3 regions of the Pseudoduganella sp. R-43 genome follow, and region 3 is predicted to be linked to each of the others. Evidence: predicted binding sites of a transcription regulator. Region 3 holds the regulator's gene; each other region holds the start of a gene.

Region 1 (5,119 bases), 1.1 Mb from region 3:
TAGCCGCCGGTCCAGCCCATGATGTAGGCCAGGCCGTCGAAGCCGTGCAGGTACAGGCCGCCCGCCAGCGAAATGAAGGACGCGGCCGAAATCCAGTCGGCCGCCGTGGCCATGCCGTTGAACAGCGAGGGCACGCGCCTTCCCGCCACGTAATACTCCGCCACGTTGGAAGTGCGGCTGATCACCCCGATCGCTGCGTACAGGATGATGGTGGCGAACATGAACAGGTAGCCGATCCACAGGCGCGGCATGCCTTCCTTTTCCAGCATCGCCAGCGCGAGCAGGAACATGGCGAAGCAGCCGGTAAAGATCGTGTAGTAGCGCTGCAGCTTGCGGAAGAAGGGCGTCCTCATGCCTGGCCCCCGCTTTCGCGCAACTGCTCGCTTCTGTAGCGCCGCTCCAGCGCGCGCATGCGCCAGGCGTAGAAGCCGATGATGCCAAGGTAGATCAGCGAAGCGCCTTGCGCCGCCAGGTAGAACGACAGCGGCCAGCCGAAGATCGACAGCCCGCTCAATTCGCGCGCGAAGAAAATGATGCAGAACGTGGTGAGGAGCCAGGTGGCCAGCAGCCAGCCGGTCATGCGGCGTACGCGGCGCCAGTGGCGCTCGAGCTTATCCAAAATGCGGTACCTCTTCTTCTTCGGGCGGCGTGTCCGGCACGCGCAGCGGGAACGTCACGCGGAACAGGCAGCCTGGGTATTTCGGGTCGGTGGTGCGCGGGTTGGCGAACAGGTCGACTTCCGCTTCGTGCTGCTGCGCCACTTCGCGCACGATCGGCAGGCCCAGCCCGGAGCCCTCGGTGTTGCTGCCCAGGATGCGGTAGAAGCGCTCGAACACATGGCCGCGCTCCGCTGCCGGGATGCCGGGGCCGTTGTCTTCCACTTCAAGCAGGGCATGCTTGCCTGTGCGGCGCACGCGCACCGTGACGGCGCTGCCGCGCGGCGTGTAGCGCAAGGCATTGTCGATCAGGTTGGACAGCATCTCGCGCAGCATCATCGCGTTGCCGGAAATCGGCACGTCCTCGGGCGGCGGTTCGTAGCCAAGGTCGATGCCGTAGTTGAAGGACGCCTGGACCCAGTCGTGCACCGTGCTGCGCGCCATTCCGCCCAGCTCCAGCGGCTCCATGGCGGTGCCGGCCTGCGGCTGGTTCTCGGCGCGCGCCAGTGCCAGCAGCTGGTTGACCAGGCGGGTGGCCGCCTGCGACGATTTGGCCAGCTGTTCCAGCGAACGGTGCACCTCGGCCTGGTCGGTCTGGCGCAGCGCCAGTTCCGATTGGGTGCGCATGCCGGCCAGCGGGGTTTTCATCTGGTGCGCAGCATCGGCGATGAAACGCTTTTGCGAATCGATCGACAGTTTGAGGCGCTCCAGCATTTCATTGAGCGACTTGACCAGCGGCGTGATTTCTTCCGGCACCTGGCGCGGCGGGATCGGGCTCAGGTCGTCCGACGGGCGGGCGCGGATGCGCTCCTGCAGTTCACGCAGCGGCAGCAGCCCGCGCGACAGTGCAAACCACACCAGGGCCAGCACGATTGGCAGGATGATGAACTGCGGCAGGATCACGCCCTTGATGATTTCATTGGCCAGCTTGGCGCGCTTTTCCAGCGTTTCGCCGACCTGCACCAGGGCCAGGCGCTGCGGCTGCGCCTTGTCTTCTTCCAGGTTGACCCAGGTCCAGGCGATGCGGATCGGCGTGCCGTGCAGGGTGGAGTTGCGGAACAGGACCGCGCCGGCGCGGATGTCCTGCAGCTCGGGATCCTGCTTCGGCGGCGGCGGCAGGTCGCGGTCGCCGTCGACGTGGGCGCCGGTCGGGCTGCTGACCTGGTAATAGATATTGTCCACGTCGTCGGCACGCAGGATGTCGCGCGCCGGGCCGGGCAGGCGGGGAATCACGCCGCCCACTTCGCGCACCTGCTGCGTGAGCACGGTGACGGTGTCTTCCAGCGCATGGTCGAAGGGCTGGTTGGCGATCGACTTCGCCACCAGGTAGGTGATGGCGATGCTCATTGGCCACAGCAGCAGCAGGGGAGCGAGCATCCAGTCGAGGATCTCGCCGAACAGCGAGTGCTGGATCTCGTTCTCTTCGGCGGCCGGGGCGTGGGCCCAGTCGGCGGCCTGCTGCTCGCCGTTCACGGTGCGGCCGGCGGTTGCGGCGGGTTGAATTTCTCCAGGCAGTAGCCGAGGCCGCGCACGGTGGCGATGCGGATGCCGCCCACTTCAATCTTCTTGCGCAGGCGGTGCACATAGACCTCGATGGCGTTGTTGCTGACCTCTTCGCCCCATTCGCACAGGTGGTCCACCAGCTGCTCTTTCGACACCAGGCGCCCGGTGCGCGCCAGCAGGATTTCCAGCAAGCCCAGTTCGCGCGCCGACAGGTCCAGCATCTGCTCGTTGATATAGGCGCTGCGCCCGACCTGGTCGTAGGTGAGGGGGCCGTGCTTGACGACGGTGGAGCCGCCGCCCTGGCCGCGCCGGGTCAGCGCCCGCACCCGCGCCTCCAGCTCGGACAGCGCGAACGGCTTGGCCATGTAATCGTCGGCGCCCAGGTCGAGGCCGTTGACCCTCTGCTCGACCGAGTCGGCGGCGGTCAGGATCAGCACCGGCAGCAGCGAGCCGCGCGTGCGCAGGCGGCGCAGCACTTCCAGCCCGGACATCTTGGGCAGGCCCAGGTCCAGGATCAGCAGGTCGAATTCCTGGGTGGACAGGGCGGTGTCCGCCTCCTGCCCGTTTTTTACGCAGTCGATCGCATAGCCGGACTGGCGCAGGGAGCGCGTCAGGCCGTCCGCGAGGACGCTGTCATCTTCGGCTAATAGGATACGCATAAGGACACTGTACTCCAGCCGTTTGACTTTTCGCAAAGTTTGCAAAAAGGGGCTTGTCAAAAGCACTGTAATTTTATACAGTACCACCTGTACAACGTAGTGACTCAATTCATTTAGCCCGCGAAAGAACATCATGGACGACAAAAAAGGCGCAGTACCTGCATCGGAAAAAGCCAAGGCCCTGGCGGCCGCACTGGCCCAGATTGAAAAGCAGTTTGGCAAAGGCTCCGTGATGCGCATGGACGCATCCGCCCCGATCGAGGAAGTGCAGACTGTCTCCACCGGCTCCCTGGGCCTGGATATCGCGCTGGGCGTAGGCGGCCTGCCACGCGGCCGTGTGGTGGAAATCTACGGTCCTGAATCTTCCGGTAAAACCACCCTGACCCTGCAAGCCATCGCTGAAATGCAGAAAATGGGCGGCACCTGCGCCTTCATCGACGCGGAACACGCGCTGGACGTGGTGTATGCCCAAAAACTGGGCGTCAACCTGCACGAGCTGCTGATCTCCCAGCCGGATACCGGCGAACAGGCCCTGGAAATCTGCGACGCGCTGGTGCGCTCCGGTTCCGTGGACCTGATCGTGGTCGACTCGGTTGCCGCGCTGACCCCGAAAGCCGAAATCGAAGGCGATATGGGCGATTCCCTGCCGGGCCTGCAGGCGCGACTGATGTCCCAGGCGCTGCGCAAGCTGACCGGCACCATCAACCGCACCAACACCCTGGTAATCTTCATTAACCAGATCCGCATGAAGATCGGCGTGATGTTCGGCTCGCCGGAAACCACCACCGGCGGCAATGCCCTGAAGTTTTACGCCTCCGTGCGCCTCGACATCCGCCGTACCGGCTCGATCAAGTCGGGCGACGAGGTGATCGGTAACGAGACCAAGGTCAAGGTGGTCAAGAACAAGATTGCGCCGCCGTTCAAGGAAGCCCACTTCGACATCCTGTATGGCGAAGGCACTTCGCGCGAAGGCGAGATCATCGACCTGGGCGTGGAAGCCAAGATCGTCGAGAAGTCGGGTTCCTGGTACAGCTACGGCGGCGAGCGTATCGGCCAGGGCAAGGACAATGCCCGTTCCTTCCTCAAGGAGCGTCCGGCACTGGCGCGTGAAATCGAGAACAAGGTGCGTGCGGCACTGGGCGTGCGTGAGCTGCCGGCCGTTTCCGATGATGGCGAAGAAGCGCCGAAGCTGCGCGCGGTCGACTAAAACCGGTAAGGCAGCCGGATGGCCGTCCCGTCTGACCCGCAGGGTCAGACACTGGTATGCCGGAGCCACAGGCCGTAGATCAGAAGGTGTCTGACCCTGCGGGTCAGACATCGGTTTACCGGTTTAACAGATGCCCCTCCCCAAACCCACCCTAAAAGCCCGTGCCCTGCGCCTGCTCAGCCAGCGCGAGCACAGCCGCCTCGAACTCGCCCGCAAGCTGCAACGCCACGCGGAAGAGGGCGACGACATCGAAGCCCTGCTCAACTTCCTCGAGCAAAACAAATGGCTCTCTGAAGAGCGCTTCTCCGAAAACCTGGTGCACCGCCGCGCCGCCCGCTATGGCAACAGCCGCATCGTGGCCGAACTGCAGCACCACGGCATCGGCGGCGAGATGCTGGCCGAAGTCAAGGAAAGCCTGAAAGAAGACGAAGTCGAGCGCTGCTGCGAAGTCTGGCGCCGCAAATTCGGCGAAGTGGCCGAAGATCCCGAAGGCCGACAGAAGCAATTGCGCTTCCTCATGTCGCGCGGCTTCTCACAAAAGGCCATCCGCACCGCCATGAAGGGCACCATGCCCGACGAGGACTTTTAAATTGGCCTCGGAAGGTATGCTACACTTCGAGAGTTTTATGCAGCACCGCGGGTGCGGTGGTTGTCCGTAGAAGCTGCGGCGTACTGATTAGCTGCTTATAATTTTGGCCACTTTTGAGTGGCATCGGTCTTATGTCCTTGTCAAATCCTGTCTCCCGACGAGCGCTGCGGCACACGCGCGCCATAGACATCCAGGCGTATTCACGCGAGGATGGCCTGTGGGATCTTGACGCCCATATCACGGACATCAAATCCTTCGACACCATGCTGGCATCGGGCCCGCGCAAGGGCAACGAAGCCCTGCACGACCTGTGGCTGCGCGTGACCGTCGATAAGCAGCTGACCATCGTCGATGCCGAAGCAAGTTCGGACGCTGTTCCCTATCCTGGCCATTGCAACACGATCGGCCCCGCCTACAAAGCCTTGATCGGCCTGAACCTGATGAAGGGTTTTCGCCATGCAGTCAAGGAAAGGCTGGCCGGCGTACAAGGCTGTACCCACCTGAC
Region 2 (5,119 bases), 890 kb from region 3:
CGTCGTACACCGACTGGTCGCCGTGCGGGTGCAATTTACCCAGCACGTCGCCGACCACGGTGGCGGACTTGCGCGGCTTGGCGGTCGGGCCCAGGCCCAGTTCATTCATCGAGTACAGGATGCGGCGCTGCACCGGCTTCTGGCCGTCGCACACGTCCGGCAGAGCGCGGCCCTTGACCACGGAAATGGCGTAATCCAGGTAGGCGCGCTCGGCGAAGGTCGAAAGGGTCAGCGATTCGCCGCCGTCATCACCGCCGCTGCCGCCATTTGGCGGCAGTTCCGGGGTTGGTTCGTCAAAGAGATTTGCTTGAGTCATAGTTTTTACTTTCTAACTGGTAATTCGGCCGGGTGGCCGTCCCGTCTGACCCGCGGAGTCAGACACCAGGCCCGCACCGGTCGCGTACCAGTGTCTGACCCCGCGGGTCAGACACTGCTTTACCGGTTTTAGATATCCGCTTCCACTTCGTTGCCGTGTTCTTCAATCCACGCGCGGCGGGCTGCGGCTTCGCCTTTGCCCATCAGCATATTGAAGCGCGAGGACGAGTAGCTGTGGTCGAAATCGCCCAGCGACACCGGCAGCAGGCGGCGGGTGTCCGGGTTCATGGTGGTTTCCCAAAGCTGCTCGGCGTTCATCTCGCCCAGGCCCTTGAAGCGGGAGATGGTCCAGGAGCCTTCCTTCAAGCCGTCCTTGCGCAGCTTGTCTTCAATGGCCACCAGTTCGCCGTCGTCCAGCGCATACAGCTTCTGGATCGGCTTCTTGCCGCGCGCCGGTGCGTCAACGCGGTACAGCGGCGGACGCGCCACGCAGATGTGGCCCTTGTCGATCAGGGCAGGGAAGTGGCGGAAGAACAGGGTAAGCAGCAGCACCTGGATGTGGGAGCCGTCGACGTCCGCATCGGAGAGGATGCAGATTTTGCCGTAACGCAGGCCAGACAGGTCAGGCGAATCGCCATGATTGTGCGGATCGACGCCGATCGCCACCGCGATGTCGTGGATTTCGTTGTTGGCGTACAGGCGGTCGCGGTCAGTCTCCCAGGAGTTCAACACCTTGCCCCGCAGCGGCAGGATGGCCTGGAATTCCTTGTCGCGGCCCATCTTGGCCGAACCGCCCGCCGAGTCGCCCTCGACCAGGAACAATTCGGTGCGGGTCATTTCGTCCGATTCGCAATCGGTCAGCTTGCCCGGCAATACAGCCACGCCGGACGACTTCTTTTTCTCGACCTTCTGCGCGGAGCGCAGGCGCGATTGGGCTTGCTTGATCACCAGCTCCGCCAGCTTCTTGCCGTAGTCGATGTGCTGGTTCAGCCACAGTTCCAGCGCGGGCTTGGAGAAGGTCGATACCAGGCGTACCGCATCGCGCGAGTTCAGGCGCTCCTTGATCTGGCCCTGGAATTGCGGGTCCAGCACCTTGGCCGACAGCACGAAGGAAGCGCGGGCAAACACGTCTTCCGGCAGCAGCTTCACGCCCTTCGGCAGCAGCGAGTGCAGCTCGACGAAGTTCTTCATTGCGCCGAACAGGCCTTCGCGCAGGCCCGATTCGTGGGTGCCGCCGTTCGGGGTCGGAATCAGGTTGACGTAGGATTCGCGCACCACGGCGCCTTCCTCGGTCCATGCCACCACCCAGGACGCGCCTTCGCCTTCGGCAAAGCCTTCCGCATCAGGGGTGGCGAACTGCTCGCCCTCGAACAGGGGGATCAGGGTTTCGCCGCCGGAGGTGGTTTGCGCCAGTTGCTCGTTCAGGTAGCCGCGCAGGCCGTCCTTGTACATCCAGGTCTGTTCGTCGCCGGTCTTGGCATTCTTCAGCGTGACCGATACGCCGGGCAGCAGCACGGCCTTGGAGCGCAGCAGGCGTTGCAGCTCGACCTGCGAGATCAGCGGCGAATCGAAATACTTCGCATCCGGCCAGGCGGTCACGCGGGTACCGGACTTCTTGCCATCCTTCGGCGCCGGCTGGGAGCTCAATGGCTCGACCAGGTCGCCGTGTTCGAAGGCGATCTGGTGGAAACCGTTGCCGGCGTCGTCTTTACGCCACACTGCAATTTCCAGGCGCTTGGATAGCGCGTTGGTGACGGATACGCCGACACCGTGCAAGCCACCCGAGAAGGCGTAAGCGCCGCCCGATCCCTTGTCGAACTTGCCGCCCGCGTGCAGGCGGGTAAAGACGATTTCCACCGTCGGCACGTTTTCTTCAGGATGCAAGCCGACCGGAATACCACGGCCGTCGTCTTCGACGGTGATGGAACCGTCGGCATTCTGCGTCACGATGATGTTTTTGCAATGGCCGCCCAATGCTTCGTCCGAGGCATTGTCGATCACCTCCTGGATGATGTGCAGCGGGTTCTCGGTGCGGGTGTACATGCCCGGGCGCTGCTTGACGGGTTCCAGTCCTTTGAGGACGCGGATAGATGATTCGCTGTAGTCGGAAACTGGTTTTTTAGTGGCCATACGTGTTATTGGTAATGCAAAGTGCTGTGATTATATACAGTATTTTCCGGTTTGACGGATCGCATGCTTGCGCATTCTATCCGCTACGGCCGGTGGCGCAAGGGAATCGCAGCGTTAAAATGGGTTTTATGACTACAGATCGGCGCCCGTTCGCAGTCAGGCTGGTCGGCTTCCCCCTGGAAGCCGAGCGGGCGCTCGCGCTGGGACTGGCCAAGGCGCCCGCCGACGGACCGGCCTATCTCTGCCTGACCGAAGACAGCCTGCAGGACCCCGATATTTACCTGGCCAACGGCACGGAACTGAAAGCGCTGGCAGCCATCGCATCGTTGGCTGCAGGCGACATCCGGCCGGCGCTGGTGCTGGGAGCGACCGGCGTGCTCCTGCCATACCCGAACCTGCCGCTACCAGTGCAGTGGAGCGCCATGTATGCGGAACTGGGCCGCCTGCTCCAGCGCCGTGCCGACGTGCTGGCCGGCCTGTCGGCTTCCGTCGATTCGCTGGTACCCGAGCGCCGGCGCCGCGAGCGGCTCGACCTCGATCTGACCGATCCCGCTGTCTATGAAAAGATGCGCAAGCCGCGCCGCGAGGGCGCCGTGCTGTGCGTCGATGCCAACGCCAATTTCAGCGAGCAGCTGGGCCAGTCCCTGAAACAGTTCGGCACTGCGGTGCTGTGGGCGGTGGACGGTGTGGCAGCGCTGGCGCATTGCCGCCAGCAGCCGGTGGCTGTGGTACTAATCGACTTCGCCGCCCCGATCATCGACCATTACCTGCTGTGCGCCCAACTGCGCAGCCTGGAGGCGCAACCCGAAGTGATCTTCCTGGTGCAGTCGGCCCACGACTACGACCTGACGCGCGGCCGCGCCGCCGGCGCCGCCGGCATGCTGGACAAGCCGCTGGCTGAACACCAGGTGCAGGCGGTGCTGCGCAAGTTCATGCGGCTGTAGGTATTTTTATGCGGCGTTGACTTGTCGCTGCCTTCTATTTAGACCGTTTTTACGCGCCGATCGATACGCTTTCGTCACCTTCTTTTTTGACGAAAGCGAATGTATGAAGAACGCGTTTTTCCTGGCGGCGGCGATGCTGTCCGCTCCTGCCTTTGCCAATGACCTGAGCTTCAACGCTGCGCTGGCCAGCGACTACCGCTATCGCGGGATCTCGCAATCGCGCCTGCAGCCCGCGTTGCAGGCCGGCGCCGATTTTGCCGACAGCGGGACAGGCTGGTACGCGGGCGCCTGGGCGTCGACCATCAACTGGACGCGCGATGCCGGCGGGGCTGGCCGCGTGGAGCTGGATATCTACGGCGGCAAGCGCGGCCAACTGACGGCAGATGTCAGCTACGACGCGGGCGTGCTGACCTATGTTTACAAGGGGCGTATCCCAGGCCTCGATAACCCTGACACGACGGAGATCCACGGCCAGCTTGGATACGGCCCGGCGACCTTGAAATACTCGCATTCCGTGACCAGCCTGTTCGGCTTCGCCGACAGCAAAAACTCCGGCTACCTGGACCTGGGCGTAAATGTCGATGCGGGCGCCGGCTACACCATCAACCTGCACGCCGGCCACCAGCGCGTGAAAAACAATGGCGTCGCCGACTACAGCGACTGGAAGCTGGGCGTGAGCAAAGACCTGGGCATCGCCAGCGTGCAGCTGGCTGCCGTCGGCACCAATGCCGGCAAGGCAGCCTACGCCTCGCCAGCCAACGGCAAGTTCCTGGGCAAGAGCGCCTTGCAGCTCACGGTCAGCCGGACCTTCTGATTTTTACACCTTGTTTACACCGCTTTGCCGAGTCTTTACACCGAATTTAGGCGTGTCTCGATAAGCTGGTTCGCATGCAAACAAGACCTTTCGGGGAACCTGATGGACATCGTTTTTATTGGCGCAATCGTCACCTTTTTCGTGCTGGTTGTCGCCATGGCGGCCGGTTGCGACAAGCTGGGAGGGAAGCAATGAATATCTTTTATCTCATCGGCTCCGTCGCCACGGCCGGCTTGCTGGTCTACCTGCTGGCTGCCCTTCTGAAAGCGGAGGACCTGTAATATGACCCCCCAATCCTTCCTGCTGCTGGCCGTCTTCCTGCTGGTCCTGGTCGCCGCAGCGTGGCCGCTCGGCGCCTTGCTGGCTCGCGTGGCCGATGGCAGCAAAATCCCTGGCCTTGGCTGGCTGGCTGCAGTCGAAAGGCTGCTGTACCGTGCCGCTGGCGTGCCGGGCGACGAAGCGCAGCGAGGCATGGGCTGGAAGGCCTACGCCAAGGCACTTCTGGTCTTCAATCTCGTTGGCACCCTGTTTGTCTACGCTGTTCAGCGCTTGCAGGCCTGGCTGCCGCTTAACCCCCAGGGCCTGCCTGGCGTCAGTCCGGACTCCTCCTTCAATACCGCCGTCAGCTTTGTGGCCAACACCAACTGGCAAGGCTATGCGGGCGAACAGACCATGAGCTATTTGAGCCAGATGCTGGCGCTCGCCGGCCAGAACTTCTTCTCGGCGGCCACCGGCATTGCCGTGGCCTTTGCCCTGATCCGCGGTTTCGCCGCGCGCTCGGCAAAGTCGATCGGCAACTTCTGGGTCGACCTGACCCGCACCGTGCTGTACGTATTGCTGCCTTTGTCCTTTGTCTTTTCAGTATTCCTGGTCGGCCAGGGATCGATCCAGAACTTTTCCGCCTATAAGGAAGTGA
Region 3 (5,119 bases):
GCCTTGGCCAGTTTCTGGATCGAGTACGCCATTTGACGGCGGCCCCAATCTTCAACACGGTGCACGTTACCGCCGCGCGAGGTCACGCTGGTCTTGTAACGTTCGATCATCGCGGGCACTTGCTCGCTTTGGTCCGGGTGGACGATAAATACGATTTCGTAGTGACGCATTAATAACTCCCTTAAGGACTGTGAATATAGCCCACCCCGGCGTCAAGACGGGTGTGGGAAGAGGTAAGCCCGCAAGCATAGCAGACTTTGCCGGCCGGCTCAAGGTTTACTGATGGCGCGCAAAGCCCCCTGCCCGCTGGGCTGGCATGCCGGGGCATGGACCAGTCGACGCCGCCTGGAAGCTGCGCCCTTGCATTGCTCCGGGTAAGAACCCTGGATGACGCGCTGCTTGCCTGCGGCTTAATCGCCTGAGGCTTCGCCCCTCGCCGCCATGGCAGGCTGCGTCGCCTCAGACGATTGCAAGATCCCGGCGAGGAACCCGAGCCCGGCCGCCAGCCAGACCAGGGAGGCGACCACATCAAACGTCCACACACGATCGGGGAATTTGTACAAGTAAGGCACCACCAGCAGCCCGCGCAGCAGGCAAATCGCAGCAATCGTGCCCTGCGCCATTTGCGCAAATGGCAACCAGCGCAAGCGCCCTGCGCCAGCCAGCGCATACAAGGAGCAGATCAACATCAAGGCCCCTATGACTACCGCGCCAGCCGGCGCGAACCACGTCCCGGCGCGGGCTGATGCAACGACCTTGGGCGGCGCCTGCAGGAAGGCATACCACTCCGGCCCCAGCCAAGGCGCCGCGAAATGAATCACGGCACCGAACAAGGAAATCCCCGCCGCCAGCAAGAAAGCAAACCGTCCCATCCTGCCCTCCAATGGTTGTCGAAACATTATTAAGCCGAATATTTTCTGTCATTGCAACAAATTTGCTTGCAATTCCTTTCATACTGTACAAAAATACAGACTGTCTATATCCACAGTTCACCATAGCGCCATGATCAAGCTCACAGCACGACAAGAACAGATCCTCAACCTGATCAAGGATGCGATCGACAGCACCGGCTTCCCGCCTACCCGCGCCGAAATCGCGGCGGAGCTTGGCTTCAAGTCCGCCAATGCTGCAGAAGAACACTTGAAAGCCCTGCAACGCAAGGGCGCCATCGAAATTACCGCCGGCACCTCGCGCGGCATTCGCCTGACCGGCAACTTCGGCGGCCCGGCGACCGGTGCAGCAGCGCCGCGCCCGGCCGCTCGTGCCAATGTCGAATTCGACGACATGCCAGCCGTCCCGGCCGGCATGCTGGTTTCCCTGCCGCTGATCGGCCGCGTCGCCGCCGGCTCGCCCATCCTGGCCCAGGAAAACCTGGAGACCACCTACAGCGTCGACCCCAAGCTGTTCTCGGCCAAGCCGGACTTCCTGCTGAAGGTGCGCGGTGAATCGATGCGCGACATCGGCATCATGGACGGCGACCTGCTGGCCGTGAAAAAGACCGACAGCGCCCGCAATGGCCAGGTCGTGGTGGCTCGCATCGGCAACGATGTCACCGTCAAGACCTACCGCAAAACCGGCAGCAAGATCGAACTGCTGCCGGAAAATCCGGACTTCAAGGTGATCACAGTGACCGAAGAAGACGACTTCGCCCTGGAAGGCCTGGCCGTTGGCCTGATGCGAACCTGGCACTAAGACCGTCCTGCGCTCGGGGTGCGACGTGCGCCCTGGGCCTTTCTCCCGCGCTGGCCCGGCTGGCGCAATCCCTGCCCCTCCGCTGGCCAGCATGCCGTTTTAAGCCAGCCTGCGTCTCCATTTCTGCATTCTGTCGCACTCGGGTTCCATGACAAGGGCCGCTCGAGTTATCCTTCTTGCATCGAAAAAAGGAGAGGAGATCACATGCACGTCCGCCGTATCAGCTCGATCCTGTGCGCCTTGGCGCTGTCCATTTCCACCGCATACGCCGCCGCCCCGCAACAGCAGTTCGCCAACATGGGCGACCTGCAGCTTGAAAACAAAGCCACCATCAACGATTGCTCGATCGGCTACCGTACTTTCGGCACCCTCAACGCTGACAAATCAAACGTCATCCTGTTCACGACCTGGCACACCGGCACCAGCCGCGATGCGGCAGGGATGCTGCAAAGCGGCGCCCTGTTCGATCCGGCGCCATGGTACGTGATCGTGGTCGATGCACTGGGCAATGGCGTATCCTGCTCCCCTTCAAACAGCAAGACCCAACCAGGCCCCTCCTTTCCGCAGTTCTCGGTACGCGACATGGTCGCCAGCCAGCACAAGCTCCTGACCGAAAAACTGGGCATCAAGCACCTTCACGCCGTCATGGGCTACTCGATGGGCGGCATGCAGGCCTTCCAATGGGCCGCCAGCTACCCGGGCTTCATGGACGTAGCCATTCCCATCGCGGGCACACCGCGACTGACATCGTCCGACATGCTGTTCCTGCGCATCGTTGAAAAGTCGGTACTTGACGAGCCAGCCTACGCAGGCGGCCGCTATGCCCAGAACCCGCCGCTGCCAATGTATAACCTGCTGTTCGCCATGAACTTCGACAGCCCGGCGCATCGCAGCGCACGCACCGCGCCGAAGGACTTTGAAAAATTCTTCCGCGAGAGCCAGGCCTCCGATCCTGACGGCACTGACGCCAACAATTCCCTCTGGCAGATCCGCGCTGTACTGGGCCACGATATCGCCCAGGGCGGCAAGCTGGAAGACGCGGCGCCGCGCATCAAGGCGCGACTGGTCCCGATCAATGCAGCCCAAGACCACTTGGTCAACCCTGGGCCGGCAATCGCCTTCTCCAAGCTGCGCAAGGAAGAAGCCACCGTGCTTGACACCGACTGTGGCCACGCAGCGCTGCGCTGCGCCATGCCTGCCATGAAGGCCGTTGTGGAAAAAGCGCTACGCTAAACCTGCAGCCTGTCTAGCCAATCCTGCATTTCGTCGCAGCCACGCTCCCCGGGTGGCTGCGCTCACTTACAGTCACAAAAAGCACACCACAACCGGGGAGATTTGATGTTCAAGCCTTTCTGCATCGCAGCTGCGATGCTGGCGGCGCAATCCGCGTTCGCCTTCGACAACCAGGCCAACCACTACCGCCTCAGCATCGACAAGGATGCCAAACGCGCCCACGTCGAAGCCGACGTCTGGGTCGAGGGCCGCGACCTCGCGCTGTTCAACTGCATGCCGATACCGCAGCTCAAAAACGGCCAAGCCGACCTGATCGAAAAACTGCAAGTGCACGACATGGCCGGCAATGCCGTCGTCCTGAAAGACAAGGGCGAAGGCGAATACGACGTGGACGGCGACCGCCGCCTGCGCCTGTCTTACGACATCCGGCTGGAGCACGACAAATACCAATGGCCGGGCGGGAACGAAGAAGTATCCTATCACACCGACGAAGGCTTGATGTCGGTCGGCTATCCCTTGTTCATCGTCCCCGGCGAGAAAATGCTCGGGCAAACCGAAGTCACATTCGACCTGCCGATAGGATGGAAAGCCAATACGCCTTGGCGCAGCACCGGCAAGCCGGGCACCTTTTTGGTCGAGTCGCGGCGTGAACTGGTGAACAACGCCTTCTTCTTCGGCACGGCTCACGCGGAAACCTTCAAGGCGGGCGGTGTTGAAATGACGCTGGTGATGGGCAAGCAGTACTGGAAGCGTCGCGACGCCTTCATCTCCATGATCGACAAGCAGATGAACAGCTACCAGAAGCTGTATGGCCGCGGACCGGTCGCCGACCGCTTCCTGATCGTGATCAACCAGGGCGATAGCGGCGACGGCGGTGCGTTTGCCGGCTCCTTCAGCCAATACCTGAAAGACGACGGCAGCGAAGTCGCCCGTCCGATCTGGGGCAAGGTAATGGCGCACGAACTGGCCCATTTCTGGGATGGCCACTCGCTGGTGCCGAAGAACGAAAGCGAGGAATGGTTCAAGGAAGGGGTGAACGACTACGTCACCGTGATCACCATGGCGCGCAACAAGCTGATGGACCGCAGCATGCTGATCCAGCAGCTGGAAAATCTCGCACGCGGCCAGAACGTCGCGCGCAACGTGCAAGGCTTGACCGTCACCGTACGCGAAGCGGTGAAGGACAAGCACCGCAACTGGCTGCTGGTCTACGGCGGCGGCACGATCGCCGGCCTGGCGATGGACGTCGAACTGCGCAAGGCCAGCAAGGGCAAGGTCAGCCTCGACACGCTGCTGAACGAGATGTACAAGGAGTTCGGGCACAAGGGCAAGCAATACGACCAGGCCGATATTGTCCGCATCGGCAAGGCGATCAGCGGCGTCGACCTCGACCCGCTGCTGAACAACATCGTCGCCACCAGCAAGGCGCCGGATCTGAGCCCGCTATTCAAGGAGATCGGCCTGCGCCTTGAGCAATTCGGCATGCTGGAAACCTACCTGCTGCGCGACCCGGCCGCGACAGTGGAGCAGAAAGCCCGCTTCAGCGCCATCTTCGGCGTCCCGTACTAAATAAAAGTCGGGGTCAGGTCTGGCAATCCGCCACGTTTTTCGCATGGCGAAAAACGTGGCGGATTGCCAGACCTGACCCCGACTTTCGTCTCTTAATCCAATGCGTTCTTGAAGTCGGCGATCAGGTCGGCGGTATCTTCGATGCCGACGGAGACGCGAATCAGGCTCTCGGCGATACCCATCGAAGCGCGGCGTTCGGGGCCCATCTCGTAGAAGATGGTGTGCGAGACCGGGATCACCAGCGTACGCGTGTCGCCGAGGTTGGAAGTCGGGATCGCGAGCTTCAGCTTGTTGAGGTAGTCGAAGCAGTCGATGCCCTCCTTCAGCTCGAAGCTCAGCAACGAGCCGAAGTCCTTGAACAGCTCCGCTGCGATGCCATGCTGCGGGTGCGATTTGAGGCCCGGGTAGTACACGGCTGCCACGCGCTCTTCGGCTTCCAGCATTTCGGCCAAGGCGCGCGCGTTGGCCGACGTGCGGTCCATGCGCAGTGCCAGCGTTTCGGCGCCGACGGCGATATGGTGTGCAGCTTCCGGCGCCAGCGATGCGCCGAAATCGCGCAGCGCCTTGGCGCGGATTTGCACCAGGCCCCACTGCACCGCTGGATTTTTCTTGTAGTTCTCGAAGA

What was found. Region 3 encodes LexA, which represses DNA repair genes until DNA is damaged. Its sites were predicted from a motif close to ACTGTATNNNNATACAGT; they were not measured.
Region 1: a site for LexA is predicted at 2,883-2,900, ahead of recA (recombinase RecA). Genes of this name have one in related genera too.
Region 2: a site for LexA is predicted at 2,469-2,486, ahead of ACN9M3_RS27980 (DNA topoisomerase IV subunit B). Genes of this name have one in related genera too.

Annotation. Positions count from the first base shown of each region.
Region 1 is NZ_CP183988.1:6,329,518-6,334,636, reverse strand. Features, by position in the region: gene ACN9M3_RS29025 (sodium:solute symporter family protein) at 1-353, opposite strand, end outside; gene ACN9M3_RS29020 (DUF4212 domain-containing protein) at 350-619, opposite strand; gene ACN9M3_RS29015 (sensor histidine kinase N-terminal domain-containing protein) at 612-2,129, opposite strand; gene ACN9M3_RS29010 (response regulator) at 2,126-2,818, opposite strand; gene recA (recombinase RecA) at 2,952-4,025, shown strand; gene recX (recombination regulator RecX) at 4,156-4,614, shown strand; gene ACN9M3_RS28995 (DUF2889 domain-containing protein) at 4,746-5,119, shown strand, end outside.
Region 2 is NZ_CP183988.1:6,127,473-6,132,591, reverse strand. Features, by position in the region: gene parC (DNA topoisomerase IV subunit A) at 1-316, opposite strand, end outside; gene ACN9M3_RS27980 (DNA topoisomerase IV subunit B) at 445-2,445, opposite strand; gene ACN9M3_RS27975 (response regulator) at 2,574-3,389, shown strand; gene ACN9M3_RS27970 (TorF family putative porin) at 3,493-4,203, shown strand; gene ACN9M3_RS27965 (potassium-transporting ATPase subunit F) at 4,395-4,484, shown strand; gene kdpA (potassium-transporting ATPase subunit KdpA) at 4,486-5,119, shown strand, end outside.
Region 3 is NZ_CP183988.1:5,240,480-5,245,598, forward strand. Features, by position in the region: gene rpsF (30S ribosomal protein S6) at 1-170, opposite strand, end outside; gene ACN9M3_RS23855 (hypothetical protein) at 411-872, opposite strand; gene lexA (transcriptional repressor LexA) at 1,003-1,692, shown strand; gene ACN9M3_RS23865 (alpha/beta fold hydrolase) at 1,897-2,925, shown strand; gene ACN9M3_RS23870 (hypothetical protein) at 3,031-4,494, shown strand; gene ACN9M3_RS23875 (cystathionine gamma-synthase family protein) at 4,587-5,119, opposite strand, start outside.